Regions from separate parts of the Parabacteroides sp. AF14-59 genome, predicted to be linked through region 2. Evidence: riboswitches for the same ligand, from Rfam matches in the RefSeq annotation. Region 2 holds a riboswitch; each other region holds the start of a gene.

Region 1 (8,295 bases), on a different contig from region 2:
GTTTGTCTATGCATTGGGTGTACCGGGTGGCAAAGACGTTCTCGATTTAATGTATGAAGCTCTTATTTGAACCAATAGATGGGGGCTATGAATCGAGATTGAGTAAAAGGTTTAATTATTAATGTACGTGTACATTAATATAATATTTACTTATGGTAGATAACCCATCTCTCTTTCTTTCTTGTTTTCCTGATTATAGTCAGTAATATAACCAAAAGCAAGGTTTGTCATTTTTATCGCCGATTTTGTACAGACTATCGTATTCAACTGATAAGAAAGGAGATGCCTACGTAAAAAAATCAATGAAAATAATTGCGGATAAAAAACTATTGTTTACTTTTGCTGAAGTATTTGACGATCGTATGAAAAGGCCGATAGAATAAGATTTCGGCATATTATATTTAGATAGAACTTTAAAATTACTTAGTATTAATATTAAATTTTTGATTATGAACAAAAAGTTTTCTACTTTTTTGGCTGGTGCTGCGCTGCTAGGTGCAATATCAGCTAACGCAGGAACTCCAGTTGATGGTATTGATACCACTAAAGGGCATCTTTATCAGTTAAAATCTGATGCTTCCGGTGTACTTGCCATGGATAAAGATGGTAAGTTAACTGTTACTTCAACAACACCTATTACTTCAGCTAATTTGGCAAGTACTCTTTGGTGTGTAGAGGTTGTTGAGCAGGGTCTTGGTAAAGCTCCCATTTTTGAATTTGTGAACAAATTAACAGGTCTGCGTTTGGACGTAGCTTATGCTCAAACAGATTTAGTTTCTTTGCCTAAAGAAACAAACTCTGATCCTATCACAGTTGGTGGTGAAATCCATGGTTGGGCTTTCTCTTCTCAGTACAAAGAAGGAATGAATGCAGCAACTCTTTATTCTTATTTTAAAGCTGACTCTGTTATTGGTCTTGCTTTGGATGGCAATGATGTTGTTGTTAAAAAGTATGCTGCAAAAGATGCAGCTGCTGATGCTCAAACTGGTACTAATTTAGCTAAGTTTGAACTGCAAACTGCTGATGCTGTAGTTCTTGGTGCAAAAGAAATCAACACAATCCTGGGTACATTGGATAATGAAACAACAGGTGTTAAGTTGACTTTCACTCCGGATGAAATGGGAGAAAAACTTCCTGTTCCTAATCCATTCACAAATGCTAAATTCTTTGCAGAAGATGCAGAAGCAAACTATGTATATGTAAAGAATGCTGCAACTAATGCTAAATATTTGCATGTCGACACTGCATATACGAATAATAATGGTAGCAAATTCTTAGCATTTAATTGGGCTACAACAACAACTACAGCAATTGCTGCTTCTGATTTGAAAGATCAATATAAATTTGCCTTTACTTATTTCCCTTCAATTGATAGTATGATTATTCAGGTTAAATCTGTTTATAGTAAGACTGATGATCAGACATATTGGAGCGAAGCTGTTGCAGCTGGTAGTCCAACTACAGCAGATTTAACAAATTTAAATGATTTGAAGAATAACTTTGTAACGGTTCAGGACTTGATAAAAGGTAAAGTTCGTATTATCACTATTGCAAATAAGAAAGAATCTGATATTAACTTTGGTTACAAAGGTTGTGTTCCTTCTGCTAACAACACTTCATTAGACAATGATTTGTATGTAATTAAAAATGCAGAAGGTAAATATTTAGCAGTTCCTTTGTATGGTGATAGCGTTGCTCAATGGGTAACTCTTGATAAAAATATGGATCCTTGGCATATGCCTGCTTACCAGTGGGTTGTAGAAAAGAGATATACAACTAATGAATTGAAAGAAACTTCTCCTATCACGATTACAAACCGTGAATTTGCAAAGATTTCTTATCCTACTATCCAGTTATATGTAGAAGGTGCATCTACATTGGCAGGTGACATTACAGTCGTTCCTTCTGATTTCGTAAAAGACCCTGCAAATGTAAAAGCTAATCCGTATGTAGGTTACAGATTCTTAGACAAGGATTCTATGATCGTTACTACTTATAAGCTGAGATATTTGCATGAATTTGCAAGTGATAAATACATGGGTATTTCTGATAATGAAAAAGATTCAGTTTTATATGTAGGTGCTAAGTCTTCTTTCATTCTGAAAGGCATGAGCGAAAATGGTGTAAATTATGGTTATACAACTGCTAATGTTTCTGGTTTGAAACAATTGGTAAGAAAAGCTTACACATTGAAGCTGAAATCTTCTGATAAATATATCGTATCAGATGTTGAAAACAGATATGCAGTTTCTAATGGAAAAGATAAAGTTGCTGTATTCTATATGAAAGAAAATAACGACAAATCGGGTGTTCACTACTTCGCTTTGATCGATACAGCTTCTTATGACAACGTTGCTCCGGATTCATTACGCAAAGTAGGTGTTGATGATAACAACGTATATCTGAAAGCTCAGAATATGACAGAAACTCGTACTTCTGCATTCTCTGTAGAAATCGATGACGCTCCTCTGTATCGTCGTTTCAACAATGTAGCATTAGACGAAAGCGCTGTTGATGCTGCTGATAGCTTGAGATTCTACGAAAATATTCGTCACGAATATTTGATGGATGAAACTAACAAAGAATTGCAGAATGAAGGTGTTAACTACCTAGGTATCTGGACTGCAGACAAAGCTAAAGCTGGTTTGTCATTCCGTATTGACACTGCTTGGGTAACACGTGGTCTGGGTTATATCAAACCGCAGTATTTGATTTCTGTATCTCGTAATGATCAGGCTGCTGACAAGGGTACTCCTTGTAACGAACCGGGTGGTCATAAAGACGCTCAGGGTAAACCAACAGATGAATGGGGTTGCGTTCACGCTAAACCGGGAAAAGCTGGATTCGTATATGGTAAATATTTGGTAAGCTTTGCTGATTCTGTAGCAACAGTTGGTCAGGATAAACCTTATACTGATGTTAAAGCAGGTTACACTCGCGTTGGTTTCGTAAAAGCTATTAAGACTGGTGATAGTTTGATCGTTTTGGTAAATGGTTACGAAAATATGAAACCTGAAGACTTGAATGTTGATGACATTATCAAAGCATACAAGGCTGCTAAGATTGATGGCAAATACATCAATAATCTGAAGGGTGATAATCATAAGAATTATACTTGGTCATTCCGTTATACAAATCCTGATGGTGCTGCTAATGTTACAGAAGAAGGTGCTGGAAACTCATTCTTGATCGAATCTAACAGCCATGATGGTATATCTATCGCTCCTGAAAAAGCAGCATGGATCAAAATGCAGAATGGTTGCATCGTATTGACAGATGAAAAATCTGAATTCAACAATGCTAAGACTGGTGGTGACGGTGCTCTGATTTTCAATGTTGAAAACATCGAAAACGACGAAATGGCTACAGATACTAAAGATATCACAACTAGCGACGTAACTGTTATCGCTGGTAAGGGTGACATCACTATCAAGGGTGCTGCAGGTAAGACTGTTACTATCAGCAACGTTCTTGGTCAGACAGTTGCTAACGCAGTTCTTTCTTCTAACGAAGCAACAATCTCTGCTCCTGCAGGTATCGTAGTTGTAGCTGTTGAAGGTGAAGCAGCTGTTAAAGCAATCGTAAAATAAGAATAAAGAATAATTAAATAGAAAAAGCTTCTCTGCTCTTCCCCTTTTGGGGAAGGGTGAGTAGCCTGTGAAGGTGAACAGATTGGAAGCGTAATTTTAGTAATAAAAATAAAATAAAGTTCATCCGTGAATATCCCTGCGAAGAGAGAAAATGGATAAAAAACAACCCCGGCGGTATTTGTTACCATCGGGGTTTTGTTTTTGAATAGCTCCCGGAAACGGAGTTCATTATGTTTAATAGGATTTCGACCTGAACCAAGTCTGTTTATGGCAGCAATAGCCATTTCCAGATAGGAATCACATGTATGGTAGTGCCATTTTCATGTGTAATAGTTCTCTCTTCGTCTTTGGTTATAATATACATCCTTTTTAAAGGATAAACATTGTTTAATTTGATCAGACCTTCTACTTCCCGTTGATAAGTGGCTTCATCTTGCAGGGAGTAACTTACCTGATAGGCTGTCTCTATTTCCGGAATAATGAAATCAACCTCTATATTCTGGTTGTAGAAATAAACTTTGTTGCCATATTGTTTATATAGATGTATAGCGACCATAATAGGGGTGAGATGTTACAAAGATAAGAAATCGTTTTGTATAGAAGACGATTCTTTGTTAAAATCGTCTTCTATACAAAACGATTCTTTGTTTTACTTGGGGGCTTTTACTGATTCAATGCCTGCTCGATATCTGCAATGATATCGTCTGCACTTTCGATGCCGACAGAGAAACGGATCAGGTCAGGAGCAATACCAGCTTCCTTCAACTGTTCGTCTGTCAACTGACGGTGCGTATGGCTTGCCGGGTGAAGCACACAAGTACGGGCATCTGCTACATGGGTAACGATAGCAGCCAGTTTCAGGCTATCCATAAACTTAATGGAAACATCGCGTCCGCCTTTCAATCCGAATGACAGCACACCGCATGAACCGTTCGGCAGATATTTCTTTGTCAACTCATAATACTTATTACCTTCCAGATCCGGATAGTTCACCCAGGCTACTTTGTCGCAATTCTGAAGCCATTTAGCAACAGCCAACGCATTTTTACAATGCTGTGGCATGCGCAGATGTAAAGTCTCCAAACCTAAGTTCAGCAAGAATGCATTCTGTGGAGACTGGATAGATCCCAGGTCACGCATCAACTGGCTGGTCGCTTTGGTGATATACGCCATCTTACCGAATGTCTTTGTATAAGTCAATCCGTGATAAGACTCGTCCGGCTGGCAAAGGCCCGGATATTTGTCGGCATGTGCTTCCCAATCGAAGTTACCGCTATCGACGATACAGCCTCCAACAGCAGTTGCATGTCCATCCATATATTTAGTTGTAGAATGGGTTACGATATCTGCTCCCCATTCGAACGGACGGCAGTTGATCGGTGTGGCAAACGTATTATCGACGATCAATGGTACCCCATGTTTATGGGCGATATGAGCGAACTTTTCGATATCCAGTACCATTACTCCCGGATTGGAAATCGTTTCGCCGAACAATAACTTTGTATTCGGACGGAATGCCTTACTGATCTCTTCTTCACTGGCATCCTGATCGATGAAAGTACATTCGATACCCAGTTTCTTTAACGTGACGGACAATAAATTGTATGTACCTCCATAAATACCGGTAGCACTTACGATATGATCGCCGGCTTCGCAGATATTGAAACAGGCAAAGAAGTTAGCTGCCTGTCCGGATGAAGTCAACATGGCTGCAACACCACCTTCCAGAGCTGCTATCTTACTGGCAACAGCATCGTTGGTCGGGTTTTGCAGGCGGGTATAGAAATAGCCGCTCTCTTCCAGGTCGAATAATTTCGCCATCTGTTCGCTGGTTTCATACTTGAAGGTAGTACTTTGATAGATTGGAAGTACGCGCGGTTCTCCCTTTTTCGGTTGCCAACCACCTTGTACACACAAAGTTGCCGGCTTAAATGAATTGCTCATATTATTAAATGTTTGCTATGTAATTGTTTCTGCAGACAAAAGTAAAGAATAGTTTGTTCCATTCGTACAAATCAGCGATCATTTATAAAAAATAGCTTACCGTTTAAAAATAATCTTTACCTTTGTACCCGAATTTTGGTGTCACGATTCCATTTCTACGGAAGAGTGATGAAAAGGGAATCAGGTGAAAATCCTGAACAGACCCGCTGCTGTAAGCTCCGCCAAAGTCTTTGAACACGACTCAATCCACTGTTCGCAATGAATGGGAAGGACGTTCAAAGATGGAGTAAGTCAGAAGACCTGCCAGAATAATAGTTGAAGGCTTTCGGGAAATAGGGCTGAAAACATATGAGTAAGAGCTTTTCACTATATTATTGGGGCTTTGTCTGTTCATGTGTTCTATTTTATTTCATCGGGAGCATACAGTATAATAACGGTTAACAAACTTGATGAAATGAGAGGTTTCATACATGTCCTTTTTCTATTTATTTACTTGTTTTCTGCCAATCTGTCGGCGCAGAATAAAGTGACTCTTTCCGGTGAAGTCAAAGACCAGGAGGGTATTCCGCTTTCTTCGGTGACAGTTGCCCTGGAGAATACGACGGTCGGTACTTATACAAACGATCGGGGATATTATTCCTTGACTGTAACTCCGGGAAGACATACTGTTATTGTCACTTCATTAGGGTATAATACGATAAAGACCCAGATCGATCTCCGTAAAAGTAAAACAGTGGATTTTACAATGGAGGAAAACTCCGTTACTCTGAATTCGGTGGAGGTATATGGCAAATCGAAAACCCAGAAGATCAAAGAAAGTGCTTTTTCAGTAAATGCCCTCGATATAAAGCCGCAGATCAACTCATTGAAGAACCTCAATGAGATCGTGAACCGGACAACCGGTATAAAGATCAGGGAGGAAGGTGGAGTCGGTTCCGACTTCGATCTTTCTATTAATGGGTTATCAGGCAATTCCGTCCGTTACTTTATCGATGGGATGCCTCTGGATACAAAAGGAAGCGGTGTCTCGCTGGCAAATCTTCCTGTCAATATCATTGACAGGGTGGAAATATATAAAGGGGTAGTTCCTGCCAGCCTGGGTTCGGATGCTCTGGGGGGCGCCATTAATATTATTACCAGTCAGGAAAAAAAGAATTATCTGGATGCTTCTTATGGTATAGGTTCTTTCCATACTCATAGAGCTGACCTGAATGCCCAATTCGTAGAACCGAAGACCGGATTGATCATCAAGCCGACCGTCGGTGTCAATTATTCCAAGAATGATTATAAGATGAAAGGTGTCGAGGTATGGGATGAAGATAGCCGTAAATATATTGAAGTCAACCGTAAACGGTTTCATGACGATTATTTTTCCTTGTTAGGACAATTGGAAGCAGGCTTTGTCGATAAAGCGTGGGCAGATGCTTTCTTTGTTTCCGGATCTTATTCCAAAATAGATAAAGAAATACAGACAGGGTCTATCCAGACAAAGGTGATCGGTAATGCAGAGCGTCATTCCGATGCCTGGAATGTATCAGCCCGTTATCAAAAACGGTTTGAGAAAATCAATACGAGCGCATCGTTTTCCCATACCTGGGACGCGTCGCTTACCGTCGATACTGCTTATCGTATCTATGACTGGAACGGTGATTTTACTCCCTCATCCCGAAACGAGCTTAATGGCCGTGGACGTTCTATGCGTCATTACAACCGTCCAATGACTATTTTCCGCGGAGGTGTCGATTATGCGATCAACCGGCATCATTCAGTCAGTCTGAACTATCTGCTTAACCGTACCGGAAATAAACGCCGTGATGATGTCGACGAAACTTTTGAACCGACCAACGATGTACTGACCAAGCATATTCTCGGATTGACTTACAATCAGTCTTTTTTCGACGGAAGATGGGAGAGTACTGTTTTTATTAAAGACTATATAAATGCAACCTCTATCGGACAAAACGATCTTGCCTGGATAACCGGTTCGGAGGATGCCAAAGGACATTCTTCCAACAGTTATTGGGGAGGCGGTTTGGGGCTACGTTATACATTTTGGGATGCACTGGCTGGAAAGGTTTCTTATGAACATAGTGTGCGTCTTCCTTTGTCGCGTGAGCTGCTCGGAAACGGAACGACCATCTATCCCAATCTCGCCCTTCATCCCGAAAGCAGCGATAATATAAACCTGGGCCTTTTTGGTAACTGGTATCCTGCTTACGGTCATTCTTTCTATTATGAGGTCAACGGATTTCTCCGCTTTGTCGACGATTATATTCAGGCAACCGTATCGGAAAAAGAAGGTATGATGCAATACGAGAATATTCCGGCTGTACATGTGAAAGGTATTGAAGGGGAAATGCGCTACAACTGGAAAAACAGCTTTCAGATAATGGTCAACTGTAGTTATAACGAAGCACGCGACCAGAAGAAATATAAAACCGACGGTAAGCCTTCGGCTACTTATAATAACCGTGTGCCTAATCGTCCCTGGGTGTATAGCAATGCTGATGTGAGCTATACATTTCACAATCTGGCGCAGAAGGAAGATAACCTTCGCATCGGATATTCCTGGCAATGGATACATTGGTTTTACTTATCATGGGAAGCATACGGAGCTCTTGAAAGCAAGTCGCGTATCCCGACTCAGAATGTATCGAATCTTAATGTGACCTATTCATGGATGAAAAGACGCTATAATGTGTCATTGGAATGTAGTAATCTGTTTGATGCTACGGTCTATGACAATTACAAACTCCAGAAA
Region 2 (8,295 bases):
TTTTAGAATCAATTCTCTGAAATGTATTAGGTATATCCCCGTAGTTACCCATAGAAACCAAATAAACGTCACCCTGACTATCAGCCAGCATATTCACCGGATTAGTAACAACTTCTATTTTAGTCTTTTCTTTAAACGTAAGAAGATCGACGACAGAGACTGTTTTATCATATCCTACAGATGTATTAAAATCCGCACCACCAGAGTTTGCTACATACAATTTATTATTAGCTATAGCCATCTGTTCGGGATTACGTCCTACTTTTACCTTACTTTCAATTGAGAGTGAAGTTGTATCCAAACGAGCTACATAGCCTTCATACAATGACACATACACTTTTCCATTATAACAAGTAAAGAAACGTGGCTGTAGCGGATCGCCATCGGAAACAATTTGTTTCAAAGACTTTCCCTGTAAGTCTGTCACCTCTATTGTATTAGAATTAGTGACAGCTATGTAAGCCTTTGAGCCATAAACCAGGATATCGTTGGCTGTATCTCCCAATCCGCGTCCATTGACTTTCTTAAAGATATCCGCTTCTACCTTTTTGGTCTCGAAATCATAAAATGACAACGAAGAGTTATTATTCCCTTTGTTTCCACTATTCAACACATAGACTCCATTCAAAGAAATCTGTTCCGGAAGAGATGGGATTTCCTGTTTATCATCATCATCACTACACCCAATAAAGGAGAAAGACATACAAGCACAAAGTGCAGATACATACAGTAAATTTTTCTTTTTCATCACTTATTTATTTATCATTAATAAACTATACTCACACTCAAACGCCAGGAACGACCCGGCATCGGATAGTATTGAATAATATCATATGTTTTGTCACCCAGGTTAATCACTTCTCCCTGCAAACGCAACTTACATTTTTTTACCACAAACTCACGGTTAAGAGATATTCCCTGTTCTACATATCCGGCAATAAGGTTGCTTTCTATGTTTTGAGGCAAAGCATATCTGTCACCCGCCGCAGTCAAGCTATAAGAGACGTTGACCCACGGATTCTCCAAGGTCAACGATGCATTTCCCGAATGTTTCGGAGTATATGGTATCTGATCCTTGTAATTTTTTGCATCAGGATCAGTTATATCGATTGCTTTCTGAAAACTATATGTGGCAGAGAGGAGTAAGGTCATCTTTGCCGGCAGAGAGGTTTCAGATGAGAAATTCACATCCAAACCTTTGATATCGACTTCTCCCATATTCATCATCTTCCATATATACATCGTCGGAATAGCAACAATCTTGTCCTTCACCTTATTATAATAACCATCGGCCGAAAGACTCAGATAACGAAAGAGATTCCCTGCTTCTCCGCTCCAGGTCAGCCCCAGATTATATTGTGTAGCCTTTTCCGGCTGCAGGTTCGTATTTCCCATACGGAGATAATATAGATCAGTGAAAGTCGGGACACGGAAAATATCTTTGTAAGAGGCACGTACACGAAAGGCATTATCGGGAAAAGGCCTCAACGATACGCTAACCGCAGGAGACAAACGTTTACGGTCGGCCGGTTTATCGCCAGCCTTTACTTTGTCGGTCATATAAGTACCCAGTAAGCTGGCTGTTGCTGTAAACATCGAGTTCTTATATTGGGCGGATAACACTGACAGTGAAGTCAAACGCTTGGGTTGCGGTGCATTCATAAAGTTATTATCCAGCATATTATGGGCTAAATCAGTCGTAAGAGAAGTCGAGAAGTTCTTCCAGGGTGAATAAAGTACGCCTACCGAACCGTAATACTCTTCCTGGGTATTCAAATCTTCTTGCTTACCTCCTGAGTATTTATTACTTACATCACGGTACTTGCTGAAAGAATAATTATACTTGGCATGTGCCTGCAAAGATAAATTGTCCGTTAGTTTGTTGGAATACTGCAACTGGGTAAAGAAATTATTGTTCCACAAGCGTTCCCGGTTACTGTTGCTATACAATATCACCGAACCGGGGAGTCCGCGTTCTGAATCGTAATAATAGACTTTACCGGTCAATGTTCCGGCCTTACCCAGGTCTCCATACAGATTTCCTTCCAGACGAAGTGCCTGGATATCGCTGTTCTTCCTTTTTTCTTCGGTTACAACATTTCCGTTTACCAAAGTAAAAGGGTATTCCCCTTTTGCACTTAGCCAGTCGGCATGCAAAGAAGCGGAAAAGCGGTTACTTATCTTCTGTTCATAACGAACCATCGGGTTGAACAAACCAAAAGAACCTCCTTTCACTTTCGCCTGAAGATTCATCGGTTTTCCATCAAATACAGGTCTACGTGTCTTCACACTCAACGCCCCTGCCGACGCATACATCCGTGCTGTCTGGAAAATATCATCTGATTGCCCGATCGAAAGTGAAACCATCTCCACATTGTCCAGTGAGAAGCGGCTGATATCCACCTGTCCGCTCTGGGCATCCGTGATCGTTACTCCATCGTAGCTGACAGCCGTATGTTGTGCCCCAAGGCTACGCACGGAAACCGTCTTCAATCCCCCTATCCCACCGTAATCCTTCACTGTTGCACCGGAGAAACGTTTCACTGCTTCCGAAAGATCCTGTATTCCCAGGCGTTCAATTCCGGAACGGTCCATTATTTGCAGAGGAGTTGCTTCACGGGTTGTGGAAGGACGTGCCTTTTCCACCACCTCAACACCGGAAAGCTGGTGATAAGCTGTCGTATCAATTGTTTGTGCGTACATAGTAGGTACGCACAAAAATATGCCTGGCAGGCATACAATCATTTTAACATATAATATTCGCATATATCCAGGTCTATCAACACCTATACCCGAGGTATCGCATATAAAATAATGGCAGGTTTTCTGACTTGTTCTCCCATGACCGGCCGCCTTCCCAGGAATCATAAATTCCCAGTGGCAACAAGATTGCCGGGGTTACAGAACTTACAGCTACGGGTACAGTTCCGGACTTGCACCGGATTCCCTTTTACTAACGGATAGCGAAAACTAAACCGTTACACCATAATCCGATGGCAAAAGTACGAAATATATCGGTAATCTCAACTACCAGACCGGTCACTTTCAAATATTACGAATCTGAATACACAAATAAAAGGGAACAGATGAATGTAATGAAAAAATCAGTACCTTTGCGCCCGAATTGGTTTCGTAGCTCCCGTTCGGGAATACGGATTAAAAGGGAACCGGGTGTAAATCCCGGACAGTCCCGCTGCTGTGAAGCTCCGTTAACAGCCTAATACTACTTTTGCCACTGACGATTCAGTTGACAGTGGAAAGTTGACAAATGACAGTTTTTCTGTCCGTATTTTATCTGTCAACTGTTATCTGTCAACTGTCAACTATTCCGTCGGGAAGGCTTTTAGGATAGGAGTCAGTCAGAAGACCTGCCGTTCGTTGAGACTCATATCCTCGTGGGTTAGGATAAGGATGTAACATTTTAGAATTAAACAAAAAGATGACAGACAAGGAAGTATTGTTATTACGACGTAAACTGGACCTTTTGCTGCGTACAGGCAAATTATTGATGGAAAGTGCTGCCGATACCAACCGTATTGAACGGAACATGAAACGAGTAGCAGCTTTTATGGGTATTCCGGAAGAGAAATTACACATCGATATCCGGTGGACGATGATCATGGTCAATGTAAGTGATGAAAGAAATTCGTTTTCCAAATTCCAGAAATGTGAGAAACATGGTATCAACATGACCGCGATCTCGCAGATCAGCGATCTTTCATGGTGTGCTATCGAAGAGGACTATTCATTGGACAAATATGAAGAGGAATTGGAAAAGATAGCCAAAAAGCCCCGGAATTATACACCTTATATCGTAGCTATCGGTGCAGGATTCGCCTGTGGCGGTTTCTGTAAATTGTTCGGTTCCGACTGGATCGCCTTTCTGTTTGCTTCCATTTGTGCATTCATTGGTTTCAGGATACGTGCCCGATGCATAGAAGCCGGATTAAATGTATATATGAGTATAGCACTCGCCGCTTTTGCCGCGACCTGCACTGCGTATCTTTCTTCCTTCTCGGGATTGTCCGAGACGCCTTATCATCCGCTACTCGCCTGTGCCCTGTTCATTGTACCGGGAGTACCTTTGATCAACTTCGTAGACGATATGCTCGATAACCATCTGCTCGTCGGGATGACACGTGCCGCCAACACGGCTATGATGGTAGTTGCGATGACGTTCGGTATTGCATTCGCATTGCGCATACTTGTCATGAACGACGTTGCGATCGACCATAAGTTCAGTGAGTTAAGTATGGTTCCGCATGATCCGTATTATGTGTATGCGATCGCTGCAGCTATCGCCGCTATCGGATTCTCTATGATCTTCAATATTCAGCGCCGTCTGTTATGGGTTGTTGCCGTTGGAGGTATCATTGCCGTATGTACCCGCAACTTTGTAAACTTCGAACTGGGTTACGGTCCTGTGATCGGTTCGTTTATGGGTAGTTTCGTTGTCAGCGTGCTCGCAGTGAAAGCAGTCCACTGGTTTCATGTGCCTAATCACGTATTAACGATCCCGTCTGTTATTCCCATGATCCCGGGCGTCCTGATGTACCGCTCTTTATTAGCATTTATCAATCTGCATGGAGTGATCGGTGAGGTAACGAACGCCTTCTTCAACGGTATCAATTCCGCCCTTATCATTCTCTGTATATCGTTAGGTGTTGCTGTTCCTAATATCTTTGCCCGTCAATATATAGCCAAGGACCGGCAGCGACATCTACAAGAAGAATTGGAGAAACGCCGGCAACGTGGAAAATTCCTTGAATGGTAAAAATTTATTATTCCTAATATAAAAAATAAGAGGCTACCCCATACAATTTTGAGGTAGCCTCTTACATATATTAATATAGAAACGATTATAATAAACTGTTTTTTTAACAAAGGGAAACACTACAACGATTTCTCCTTCACTTTGCATTCAGCCCTAAAATAACCCATTATTGACAAATAGGAAGGGCCTTTACCACTCCGAATTGTTCCATATTTCAAAATGGTTGGTTCATTTCAAAACACAACACAAATTAGTTTAAAGTTTAACTAAGTGCAAAAAAGCCAAAAAAGTAATATCTTCGGGTTTCCGGCGGGTTGTTTTCGTAATATTGCAGCGTTGAAAAATAATTAGACGAGGAGAAAAAGAATTGTATGGGAGAAACAAAAGGTTATGTTTCGCAGGTTATCGGTCCGGTAGTGGATATTCACTTCGATAATGAAAAAGAAGAGAAAATCGTGTTACCACGCATCCACGATGCAATGGAGATAACCCGCCCCAATGGAAAAGTGCTGATTGTTGAAGTACAGCAGCATATTGGGGAAAACACAGTCCGTACAGTGGCTATGGACACGACGGACGGACTGCAGCGAGGAATGAAAGCCGTATCATGCGGTTCGCCCATTACCATGCCTGTTGGTGACCAGGTAAAAGGGCGTTTGATGAATGTGACCGGTGATTCGATCGACGGGATGGAAGAACTGGATCGTAAAGGAGCTCTTCCCATCCATCGTGAACCACCGAAGTTTGAGGATTTAACAACCAGTAAGGACGTCCTTTACACAGGTATTAAAGTGATCGATCTGCTGGAACCTTATTCCAAGGGTGGTAAAATCGGACTTTTCGGTGGTGCCGGCGTAGGTAAGACAGTTCTTATCATGGAACTGATCAATAACATTGCCAAGAAAAACAACGGATTCTCCGTTTTCGCCGGTGTAGGTGAACGTACCCGTGAAGGTAACGACCTGCTGCGCGAGATGATCCAGTCGAACGTGATCCGTTATGGCAAGGAATTTAAAGAAAGTATGGAAGCCGGTCATTGGGACCTGTCGAAGATAGACCATGAAGAACTGGCGAAATCGCAGGCTACCCTGGTATTCGGGCAGATGAACGAACCCCCGGGAGCACGTTCTTCGGTGGCCCTATCCGGTTTAACAATAGCCGAATCGTTCCGCGACCTGGCTCCGGAGGGCGAGACACGCGATATCCTGTTCTTTATCGATAATATCTTCCGTTTCACGCAAGCCGGTTCGGAAGTATCCGCCCTGTTGGGACGTATGCCGTCTGCCGTAGGTTATCAACCGACCCTGGCAACAGAAATGGGGGCTATGCAGGAACGCATCACTTCGACAAAGAAAGGTTCTATCACATCCGTACAGGCTGTGTATGTGCCCGCCGACGACTTGACAGACCCGGCTCCGGCAACCACCTTTACACACCTGGATGCAACCACCGTGTTGAGCCGTAAGATCACGGAGCTCGGTATCTACCCGGCTGTCGACCCGTTGGAATCGACTTCCCGTATCCTCGACCCGCTGGTTGTCGGCAAGGAACATTACGAAACAGCCCAGCGTGTAAAACAGATCCTCCAGCGTAACAAGGAATTGCAGGACATCATCTCAATCCTGGGTATGGAGGAACTTTCGGACGAGGACCGCCAGACGGTTAATCGCGCCCGCCGCGTACAACGCTTCCTGTCGCAGCCTTTCGCCGTGGCAGAACAGTTCACCGGCGTACCGGGTGTAATGGTCTCTATCGAAGATACGATCCGCGGATTCAATATGATCATGGACGGAGAGACAGACGATATCCCTGAACAGGCCTTCCTGAATGTAGGAACGATTGAAGATGTGATTGAAAAAGGAAAGAAACTGGCAGAACAAGCAAATTAATAAAGCATGGAACTGGAAATCATATCCCCCGACGGCATTTTATTCAAAGGAGAAACGAATTATGTATCCTTTCCGGGTACGGCAGGCTCGTTCGATGTGCTGCCTCATCACGCTCCGATGATAGCTGCCCTCGAAGCAGGGGCAATCCGGTACCAGGCAAATGGGAAAGAAGAACAACAGGAAATAAATATACAGAGCGGATTCGTCGAGATAAAAGACGATATCCTGTCCGTATGCATCGAATAAAAAAATACGATCATGAGCGGTAGATTAAGAATGAAGCTAATGGGCTTGACTACCTTTATTAATGTAGTTATCGGCGTCTCTTTGGGGGGGCTGTTATACACCATCTGGCCTTCGCACTATTATGAGTGGTATCCGTCAATACCGGTATTCTATTGGTTAAGCAGTATGTTGATGATCTTTTTTCTGGATCATGTAAAACGGAAACACGGAGATGTCACGGTGGTTACTTATATGGTAGTCCGGCTATGCAAGTTCACGCTCGCTTTGGTTTTCCTCTGGTTATATGCCAGATTGGTCGGACAAAACCTGAAAGCCTTTGGCTTTACGATGATGTTGTTCTATTTCATTTATCTTGTGCTGGAAACATATACATTGTATCTGTTTGAGAAAAAGAGAATGAAAAGTGAAAAGAAAGAAAAAGATGAGCAGAATAAAAAACAATAACCTGTTATGGTTTACCTTCTTGTTACTGGCGTGGATCAGCTTTCCGGCAAGTGCTGCCGCAGAAAGCAAACCGGGTGAGGTGGATGTGCAGGATATCGTTTTTTCTCACATCAAGGACGCTTATACCTGGCATATCACGGAATGGAACGGAAAGGAAATATCCATACCCCTTCCCATCCTGCTGAAAAGTGAAGAGCGCGGATGGGACCTGTTCCTCTCCTCGCATCTGCATCATGGAAATTTGCATCACAACTACTATATTGCAGAAGAAGGCGATCATGCGGGGAAGGTAGTGGAGAAAAACAGCAAAGGAGAAGAAGTCAAACCGCTGGACCTATCGCTGACCAAAAATGTCTGCGGCCTGTTGCTCAGTTGCGGGATACTGCTTTTCATCGTCCTTAGGACAGCCCGATGGTATAAGAAGCATCCGAATGAAGCTCCGGGCGGATTTACGGGATTGATGGAGATGGCGGTCATGTTCATCCACGAAGGAGTGGTGAAGGAAGGGATCGGAAAGGAATACAAACCTTTCTCCTCATACCTGCTGACGGTGTTCTTCTTTATCCTGATCAATAACCTGATCGGTATCATTCCGGTATTCCCCGGAGGTGCCAACATCACAGGTAATATTACGATCACCGCCGTACTGGCAGTTTGTACCTTCCTGGCAGTAAACTTGTTTGCTACCAAGGCGTACTGGAAAGAGATATTCTGGCCGAATGCCCCTATCTTCCTGAAACTGCCTTTGCCGATCATGCCCTTCGTGGAATTTTTCGGCGTATTCACAAAGCCGTTTGCCCTGATGATCCGTCTGTTTGCCAATATCATGGCAGGGCATACGATCATTCTGGCACTGACTTGCCTGATATTTATCACCGCCTCGATGGGGACAGCTATCAACGGCACGATGACAGTCGTTTCCGTATTGTTCACCGTGTTCAT
Region 3 (8,295 bases), on a different contig from region 2:
ACTTTACGACACTACCATTCATCGATACAATCCGGCAAGTATAATCATTCATATTCTCCATAAATAATGTCCGGGCAAAATAATATACTTTCGTATCTGAAAACGACAATGATTCATTGCCGGTAGGATCATTAGCCTCGGCAGCCTGCATCAGTTTAGAAACCGGCGGAGTATTCTGTTCACTGACATAATCGATGGCCGACAAGGTCCAGGCATCCCAGGAACCGTTTGTCAGATAACGCTGGCTTGCCCCGAACTGCGAGTATTGGAAATCGGCTGTAGAAGGAGCCTCGTTTCCTACAGGGCCAGTATAATATGAACAATAATATTCTTTCCATCCTCCCATCCAGTAATCAGCAACATCCACCGGCCTGAAACCATCCGGATCAGCTTTGAGAGAAACTACTCCATCAACAAACTGATCCTGTTTAATGGTTACGGAAGTAGTTTTGTTCAAGAGGGAAAAAGAACTGCTGTTATCGGCATCATATCCAAATCCCCAGATGACAGGATCCTTTCCTGCATCTCCCAGCATTACATAAAAACGTGAATCATTTTGGGCAACGGCACGTATCATATCCAGGGCAGAAGGTTTCTCCCCATCTTCCCAGCGATAGCCCCATACAAGAAAATGAATATCTTCCGCGACCAGTTCAGTCGGGTCTTCACCGGTAACCCACTGAACTGCTAAAGCTGCCCGATTCGGTCCGGTTCCAGTCCAGTTCTTAATATCATCCATCGTGAAGGGAGACACATTTTGTTGTGCGAATCCTCCGGAAACCAATAATAAAGCTATAAACAGATAAAATAGTCTTCTCATATTTTCATATTATTGTTAGAAGTAAAACATCATCGAACCGAAAAAGCGCCGGAGGGGCATAGGGTAGAATTCAGTACTTTCATAATAGGCATTGAAAATATTGTTTACCCTCAACTTAAACTCCGCTTTATAACGACTCTTCGGGAAATGAAACATATATCCGGCTTCCGCATCGTGGATCGTAAAAGCAACCGTACTGTATTCCTCATCGGTCGATGTATATCGCTTATCCGTAAAAGCAACTCCATACTTAAAGGAAAAGTCTTTTACCTGCAATAAATAATGCAGGTTCCATTTATGCAAAGGGATATAAGGCAATTGTTTATCTACCGTTGCATCTTTATCCGACGAACGAGTTTTATTGATAGCAGGACTATATCCGTAATTTGCAATCACCCGGTGAGAGAATACTCCGGTCTTCAACCCTACCTCTCCCATAATTTCCGCGCCATGAGAAAAAACCTTTTGTATATTTTTGGGGCTCCACAGATAGGTCTGTTGTGTCGGAAGCCATACAATCCAGTCCTTCACCGTCATCAGATAGTAACTGGCATCCAATTTAAAAGAAAAATTACCTAACGTCTTATTCAGACTGACAGTGGCATCATAAGCAAATCCTTTTTCCGGATTCAAATCAGGATTACCACCGGGCACCCAATAGAGATCATTCAATGTCGGATAATGATAGTTGTAAGCAACACTCCCTTTCACATCCAACAAATCCCGAATCAAAGCATAACTGGCACCGGCAGAAAAAGTCGGCATGAAAAGATGATCGTTTTGTTCACCCATCAATTGCAGGTTCAGAGTAGTACGCTCTTTCGGCCTCCAAACCAGATTAGTAGTCAACGTCACCGTATTTCTTTTGATCGGATCGTCATAGTTATTGGTATGTACCCAGTCATAGCGGTAATTCAGGCTGCCGCCCAGTTCGAGATTCTCCCTGAAATGATAGGTATAATCGGTTTTAACGATCAGGCTATTCGATTTATTGTCACTGTCTGTACCACGATAATCACCGTCAAAACGCTGCGTATAATGGAGATCATCACGCAAATAAGCCAGGTTGGCCTTAAAATTATGTTTTCCTTCCACCAACTGATAACCGGCATTCAGACGCACATTTTGTGTCACCTGCAGTTCATGTTGTTTCTTATTCACAAGTATCGGTTGAGGTAATTGGTTCCGATTATACATATACCATCCGGCCAATGACAGTTGCTGTGAATCCCCCAGTTTATAATATAACTCTTGCATCAGGCCACCCTGCCAATATTTGGCTTCTTTCCGGCGTTCATAAAACGGGTCTTTTTGCAACACTTTATTTAGATATTTAAAGTCGTTATCCGATTGCTGGTAATAAAGCCGTGTATTGGATAGCAGACGGGGAGTAACATGCCTGTAAGCCAATCCGCCGGTATAGGTATCATTTGCCCCGTATTCCAGCAAAGCACGAAAACGGTTTGTTTCTTTATTCCAGTCCGGCCGGGTATTCATATTAATACTGCCGCCGAATGCACCTGTCCCGTTTTTCAGATACGTATTACCATGAAATAACGTTACCTCGTCGGTAAAAAAGTTCGGGAACTGGGAGAAGTCAAAACTCCCTCCCATAATCGGATTGATCGTAATCCCGTTCCAGTTAACCTGGGTATGACTGGAGGATGTTCCACGAAAAGAGGAGGTCGATAAACCGCCCTGTCCCAGACTTTTGATATAGACAAGGCTGTTTTCGGAAAGGAGTTCACCCAATGTTTGTGTCTTGCTGCTTTCCAATAGTACAGATTGAATATCGGAACGACGGCTTCCTATATTGTTATCCCGTTGCCGCCTTTCGGCAGAAACCGTTACATTCCGTATCTGGATAACAGTATCGGTAATAGATGTTTGTGCCTTTCCTTCAACCAGGGAAAAGAGCAAAAGACAGAAAACAAAGGATGAAATTCTTATATTCATTTGAATAATATATATTGCGGAATAATACCTACCTGATATTCATTCAGACGTTTTCCGCTTAGATCGAATTCATAAACCCAGCCACGCTGGCGGTAATCCAGGGCATCACAGATAAAGATCGTTTCTTCGGGCGAGACTACCATATTATACAACAGTTCGACTTTATCGCTATAAACGAAAAGCGGCTCTGCCGGTAATTGTTCTCCATCGATAGGGAAAGAATAAATTCCTTCCTTATTATCATGGATCACATTCAGATATAACTTATCTTTTGCCTGATTAATGTCCAAACGGGCACCGAACTTACTCACCGTATAATCCGATGGGAATTTTACGGTCTTCACTGTCTCCAGGGTAGTCGGATCGATGCCGTTCAAAGAGGTTACCGTCCGGGGAATGATACTTTCGGGATCGTCATCAAATCCGCAAGCAAGTGCCCAGATCAGGCCATTCTTATCTTTCAAGAGTTTGGAATCGCCCACCACAGGTATATCCAGTTCTTTGATCACTTTCAGGGAAGATAATGAAATAACCGCTATTTTCTTTGCTGCCAACGTAACGAACAGTTTTCCATCGGCAACAGCCATCTGCTTCGTTGAATAGGTAGATACTGGTATTTCCTGTAAAACCTTATACTCTTTCGTGTCGATTATCCACAAAAAGGCATTCCACAGATCGGAAACAACAGCCCGGTGATCGTCGATCTGCATAACGTATTGCGGACTTATCGTTCGCTCAGGATACAGGATGGTTGCTACAGATTTATAATCCGATTCATTTACAACTTCAATCTTTTCAGAGTTGTTCAGTGTAATAAATATCTTTCCATCGATGATAGAAAACGATTGCGCGACATCTCCCAGCGGACGGTTATTTGCATTTCTGAAAATATCAGTCTGCACAGTACCATCCTCCATGATAGCATTCAAAGAGGCCGTTCCTTTCGTAAAGTTTCCCTCACAAGCCACATAAGCCCTCACCTTTAAATCAGGATCAGGCCCATCGGGAATATCGTCATTGTCTGAACAACTAACAAAAAGCATACTCATGAATGCAACAGCAAGTATTGCATTCATGAGTATATTCCCTACATATTTCATCTGTTTATACATATAGAGAAACGATGTTACTATTCAAAATCATAGGTAAAGAAAATACCGGCCGGAAAACGGGTATGCCCTATATAATTTGCACTCAGTTTCGGTTCACTACCACTGAAATCAAAGAAACTAATGTTATTAGTTTCATCATAATTTTTATAATCACCAATTGTATTTAATACAACTTCACCAGAAACAGGATTTACAGCCAAATTATTATATACATAATTGGTATTATCCACCATAGTAGATGCATCTACCATAAAGTCTGTTTGATTTTTACTGAAAACATGACGATAGATTTTTGTTGTTCCTCCACTAAAATACAAGGTATCACCTTTAGCACTAATAGCAGGAGTAGACAGATAACTAATGCTAGAGAAAGGCTCTACTTCATTTTCTTGCATAACAGAATAATCTTTTGCATTAATCTTCATGATCTTTTTTCCACTTGATACCCACAAATTACCATCAGATGCTTTGATCAGTCCGGAAATAGCATCATCAAATTCTATCGTATGAGAAATAGTATCTTTTCCAGTTTCTATTGTTACAATCGTTTTCGAATTTGTCGAAGCAAAAACTTTATTATCAGCTACGGCCATTCTATTTTTCCGAGCACCTTCAGTTCCTTTTATAAATGTTACAGTTTTACTAGACGGATTAAACAAAGAAACTCCATTATTATCACGAAGGTATATATCATTTTCTCCCAATACTGCAATATGAGTAGGCCATGATAGAGTTGTTTTTAACTCATCTTGATAACCAACCTCTTTCTTCAAGGTTTCAGCATTGGCGATAACTAAAAAGCCATCCCCACCCCCATTTTGGGAAACTATATACATCTTATTGTTAGCGATAAACAAATCCTGTGAAACACCTCCCAAGAAAGAACCATTTGCCTTATAATAAATACTATCAGTTATCCCCCCCTTCGGACTGATAAATATTAATGTACCATTGCTACTGCTTCCTTCATTCAACACAAACGTACCATATTTATACTTTCCATACACCTCTACAGATGTTGTTGCCGAATGTTCCCCATCCGCATTTTTAGCAGTCAGGGCAATTTCAAATTTACCCATTTCTTCGGAAGTAAACTTCAAGATAGAATCAGTAGAAGCTTCTTTGCCGTTTACTGACCATTGGAAAGAACTTTCAATCGGACTTTCGATATTAGCTTTAAAATAAAGTGTATCTTCCTGGGCTACAGAAAGCGTTCCACTTGTATTCTCGATAGATACAACAGGAGGAATTGGAGTATATTTTTCATCATCATCACTACATGAGGCAACAAGGCCTGCAAACACAAAAAGGGAAAAATAAATCAAATTTTTCTTCATGATTGTTTTACTTAATGTTATTACTAGAATCATTTATATAGACACATTAAGTAGCTTAAGGTAAAAACACAAGAAGGGAAGAAATAATAAAAATAAGCAGAAAAGTCCTACCTATTCTATTGTTCTTCAGCTCTAATCCTCGAAAGCCTTAAACTACATTTTGGAGTAGGTTTTCTGACTTGCTTCCGGTTTTAAGCGCCTTCCCAACTTTATCGATCAAAGTCAGTGGCATGTATGCTTAACCGTTCTTGAAGCTTACAGCAGCGGGTCTGTTCAGGACTTTCACCTGATTCCCTATTCCCAAAAGGATTGCAAAAATAACAATAAACAAGAAGCGAACAAAATAATGCATATAAAAGAAACATAGGTCTTTTGACTTCAAAGCATATATGTTTTGTAATCAAAAGATAGGAGTTTTGAATTCAAAAGACCTATGTTTTGCAAAACAAAGAAGCAGCAACGAAAAAGGCCTCCCGGATGAAATAATCTTCCACCGGGAGGCCTTTCTATTTATAAAGTTATCTGTTTATCAGAAATTATATCCGACACGAACACCTAAAATAGGCTGATCGAAATCTTTAATGATATTGTATTTGAATTCCAAACCGACAGTTAACTGGTCTGTTGCATAAACTTCACCACCTAAACCGATATTAGCTCCGAAGCGGGTAGTATTTGCACTAGCTTTCACATGATTTCCATTCCAATCGCCACTTACACTAGCCTTCCAGAAAGAAAGGTCAAGACCTGCCAACGGATAGAACCCGAACATATCGCTCAGTTTGAATACATAATGGACATTCATATCGATAGCCCAGGCACTCAAACCATTATCCTTCACAAAATAAGTCAATGAAGGAGCCAGACGAACTTCGTCAGTCAAATTATAACGATAATCGAGCCCTAGCAGCGCATTACCGTTATCATTAAACCCATAACCAATATTAAAACCAAAAGACGATTGTCCTTGCTGAGTCTGTGCAAATGCACTCATGCTGATAATCGCCAGCATACACATAACAATTAATTTTTTCATACTCTCAATTAATTTAGTTCAACATTGCAACAAATATAATCATTTTACTTTAAGTCTGTCGCCTGCACTCTTCACAATACTACGATAATAATCTTCATCATAGCCTGGGAAGTCCGGATATTCAGACAATCCGTAACCATTTTGTTTGAACTGGCCGTTTTCTTCTTTCTTAACGTTTCCGTCCATATATTTTACTAAAAGATACTCACCGAGTTTCTTCCAGCGGGCAGTTGCCTGATCGGCCGTTGTCGTACTGAACCAGGTCAGGAACCTGACAGCTTCTGCCGGATTCTTTGCATACAACTCGGATGCAGCCTTGTCGATGGCCGGAATGGCTTCCTTATAGCTGTTTTCCAACTCCTGCTGAACCGGACGGATATCCCGGATCATAAAGCTGTATTTACCGTATGCCTGGTTAGCCACCCAGTTATGGATCCAGAAAGCGGAAGTCCAAGAGAAATTCATGATATCGCCGTTCCCCACCCGGTAACATTCGGGAGATTCGGTGATGGAGCAATATAACGGAGTAAATACAGCCATGTCTGCATCATCCACACCAAACCAAAGGATACCGCCGATAGCATCCGGCAACCAGTTACGCATCTGCGGAACGATCACAAAACCGGTCTGCTGCGTAGCTATAGCACGTTCGTTCGTATATTCTTCACCATCCACTTTAAATGTCATCGGACGCCAGCGGTAGGGCACTTTATAAGAACCTGCTCCGGCATCTTTCGTCATATCCAGGTCTGTCCCTTCAAAATGATCGCGCATACCGTTCTGAACATCCTGAACGGACAACAGACGATTCGGTTTTACATACAATGGCATCGGTTCTTTAGAAGGATCGCCTTTGATAAGATCCGCATATTTATCCATCGTAGTATCATACTTACGGAAGAAAGACCATACGCGAGCTTCACAACCTCTCAAGCCACTGAAGTCGTAAGGACAATATGCCTTCTGGAAACTGAAATCCTTATCTTTTCCGCTGAAATAACCTTTTTCACGGGCGAAAGAGACTACATCGGGCGAATATATACAGTTTTCTTTATCATCAAAAGGAATCTGCTGGATACGTGACTGATTGGCATGTGCAGAGATGCAATCATCCGGAATACGGATCGCTACCCAGACTGCCCCTTTGTTACCCGGACCTTTTCCGATCAGTTCCATTACCCACGCTTCGTTCTTGTCAGCGATGGAGAATGTCTCGCCGCTGCTGTAATAGCCGTGTTCCTTCACCAGGTCGGTCATAACCTTGATCGCTTCGCGAGCCGATTTGGAACGTTGCAATGCGATATAGATCAGGCTTCCGTAATCCATAATACCTGTCGTATCCACCAACTCGGGACGGCCGCCGAATGTACTTTCCGTGATAGCCACCTGATGTTCGTTCATATTGCCGACTACCGAATAAGTCTGTTCCACCTGCGGGATCTGCCCCAGCGGTTTATTTGTATCCCATTCCCTGACTTCCAGCATCGCCCCTTTTGGCCAGGTTGCTGCCGGCCAACGATACAACTCGCCATACAAAGTATGCGAGTCTGCTGCATAACTGATCATGACCGATCCGTCGACCGATGCTTTCTTTCCAACCAGCAAACCCGTACAAGCCATTGCCTCCATCCCGGAAAGCAAAACGGCACAGGCTGCTGCGATAATCCATTTTCTTTTCATATAAATAAGTTTAAGCGAATAATAGCATATATACTGCCGCACCGCAAATATAACCAATCAATGCCAATATAGAAAATCGCTTTGTATAGTACATGAAATCAATCTTCTCCAATCCCATCACCGTTACACCTGTTGCCGAACCGATAATCAGGATGCTACCGCCTGTTACGGCACAATAAGCAAGGAACGTCCAGAATCCGCCGTCGGAAACAAAGAACTGGGCATAAGGAGCCAGATCGGGAGCCTGCTGTACGATCGGGTACATTCCCATCGTGGCAGCCACCAAAGCCACGTTATCCACACAAGAAGATAAAACTCCGATCACGAAACTGATCAGATAAGGTTCATGTACAT

Evidence for each region. Region 2 has a riboswitch for cobalamin ahead of DWW23_RS16110 (TonB-dependent siderophore receptor). Riboswitches for the same ligand answer to the same signal wherever they lie in the genome.
Region 1: linked by a shared signal. The riboswitch ahead of DWW23_RS18265 (TonB-dependent receptor) and the one ahead of DWW23_RS16110 (TonB-dependent siderophore receptor) in region 2 are both predicted to bind cobalamin.
Region 3: linked by a shared signal. The riboswitch ahead of DWW23_RS06890 (DUF5074 domain-containing protein) and the one ahead of DWW23_RS16110 (TonB-dependent siderophore receptor) in region 2 are both predicted to bind cobalamin.

Annotation. Positions count from the first base shown of each region.
Region 1 is NZ_QUHH01000018.1:113,693-121,987, forward strand. Features, by position in the region: gene DWW23_RS18245 (glycosyltransferase family protein) at 1-50, shown strand, start outside; gene DWW23_RS18250 (DUF6383 domain-containing protein) at 450-3,590, shown strand; gene DWW23_RS18255 (hypothetical protein) at 3,856-4,146, opposite strand; gene DWW23_RS18260 (O-acetylhomoserine aminocarboxypropyltransferase/cysteine synthase family protein) at 4,254-5,534, opposite strand; cobalamin riboswitch at 5,654-5,857, shown strand; gene DWW23_RS18265 (TonB-dependent receptor) at 5,989-8,295, shown strand, end outside.
Region 2 is NZ_QUHH01000015.1:21,274-29,568, forward strand. Features, by position in the region: gene DWW23_RS16105 (YncE family protein) at 1-748, opposite strand, end outside; gene DWW23_RS16110 (TonB-dependent siderophore receptor) at 766-2,766, opposite strand; cobalamin riboswitch at 2,799-2,995, opposite strand; cobalamin riboswitch at 3,109-3,391, shown strand; gene DWW23_RS16115 (threonine/serine exporter ThrE family protein) at 3,440-4,774, shown strand; gene atpD (F0F1 ATP synthase subunit beta) at 5,146-6,663, shown strand; gene DWW23_RS16125 (F0F1 ATP synthase subunit epsilon) at 6,670-6,909, shown strand; gene DWW23_RS16130 (hypothetical protein) at 6,922-7,353, shown strand; gene atpB (F0F1 ATP synthase subunit A) at 7,331-8,295, shown strand, end outside.
Region 3 is NZ_QUHH01000004.1:250,232-258,526, reverse strand. Features, by position in the region: gene DWW23_RS06905 (T9SS type A sorting domain-containing protein) at 1-820, opposite strand, end outside; gene DWW23_RS06900 (TonB-dependent siderophore receptor) at 836-2,776, opposite strand; gene DWW23_RS06895 (YncE family protein) at 2,773-3,852, opposite strand; gene DWW23_RS06890 (DUF5074 domain-containing protein) at 3,906-5,225, opposite strand; cobalamin riboswitch at 5,372-5,554, opposite strand; gene DWW23_RS06885 (outer membrane beta-barrel protein) at 5,755-6,261, opposite strand; gene DWW23_RS06880 (dipeptidase) at 6,301-7,941, opposite strand; gene nhaD (sodium:proton antiporter NhaD) at 7,952-8,295, opposite strand, start outside.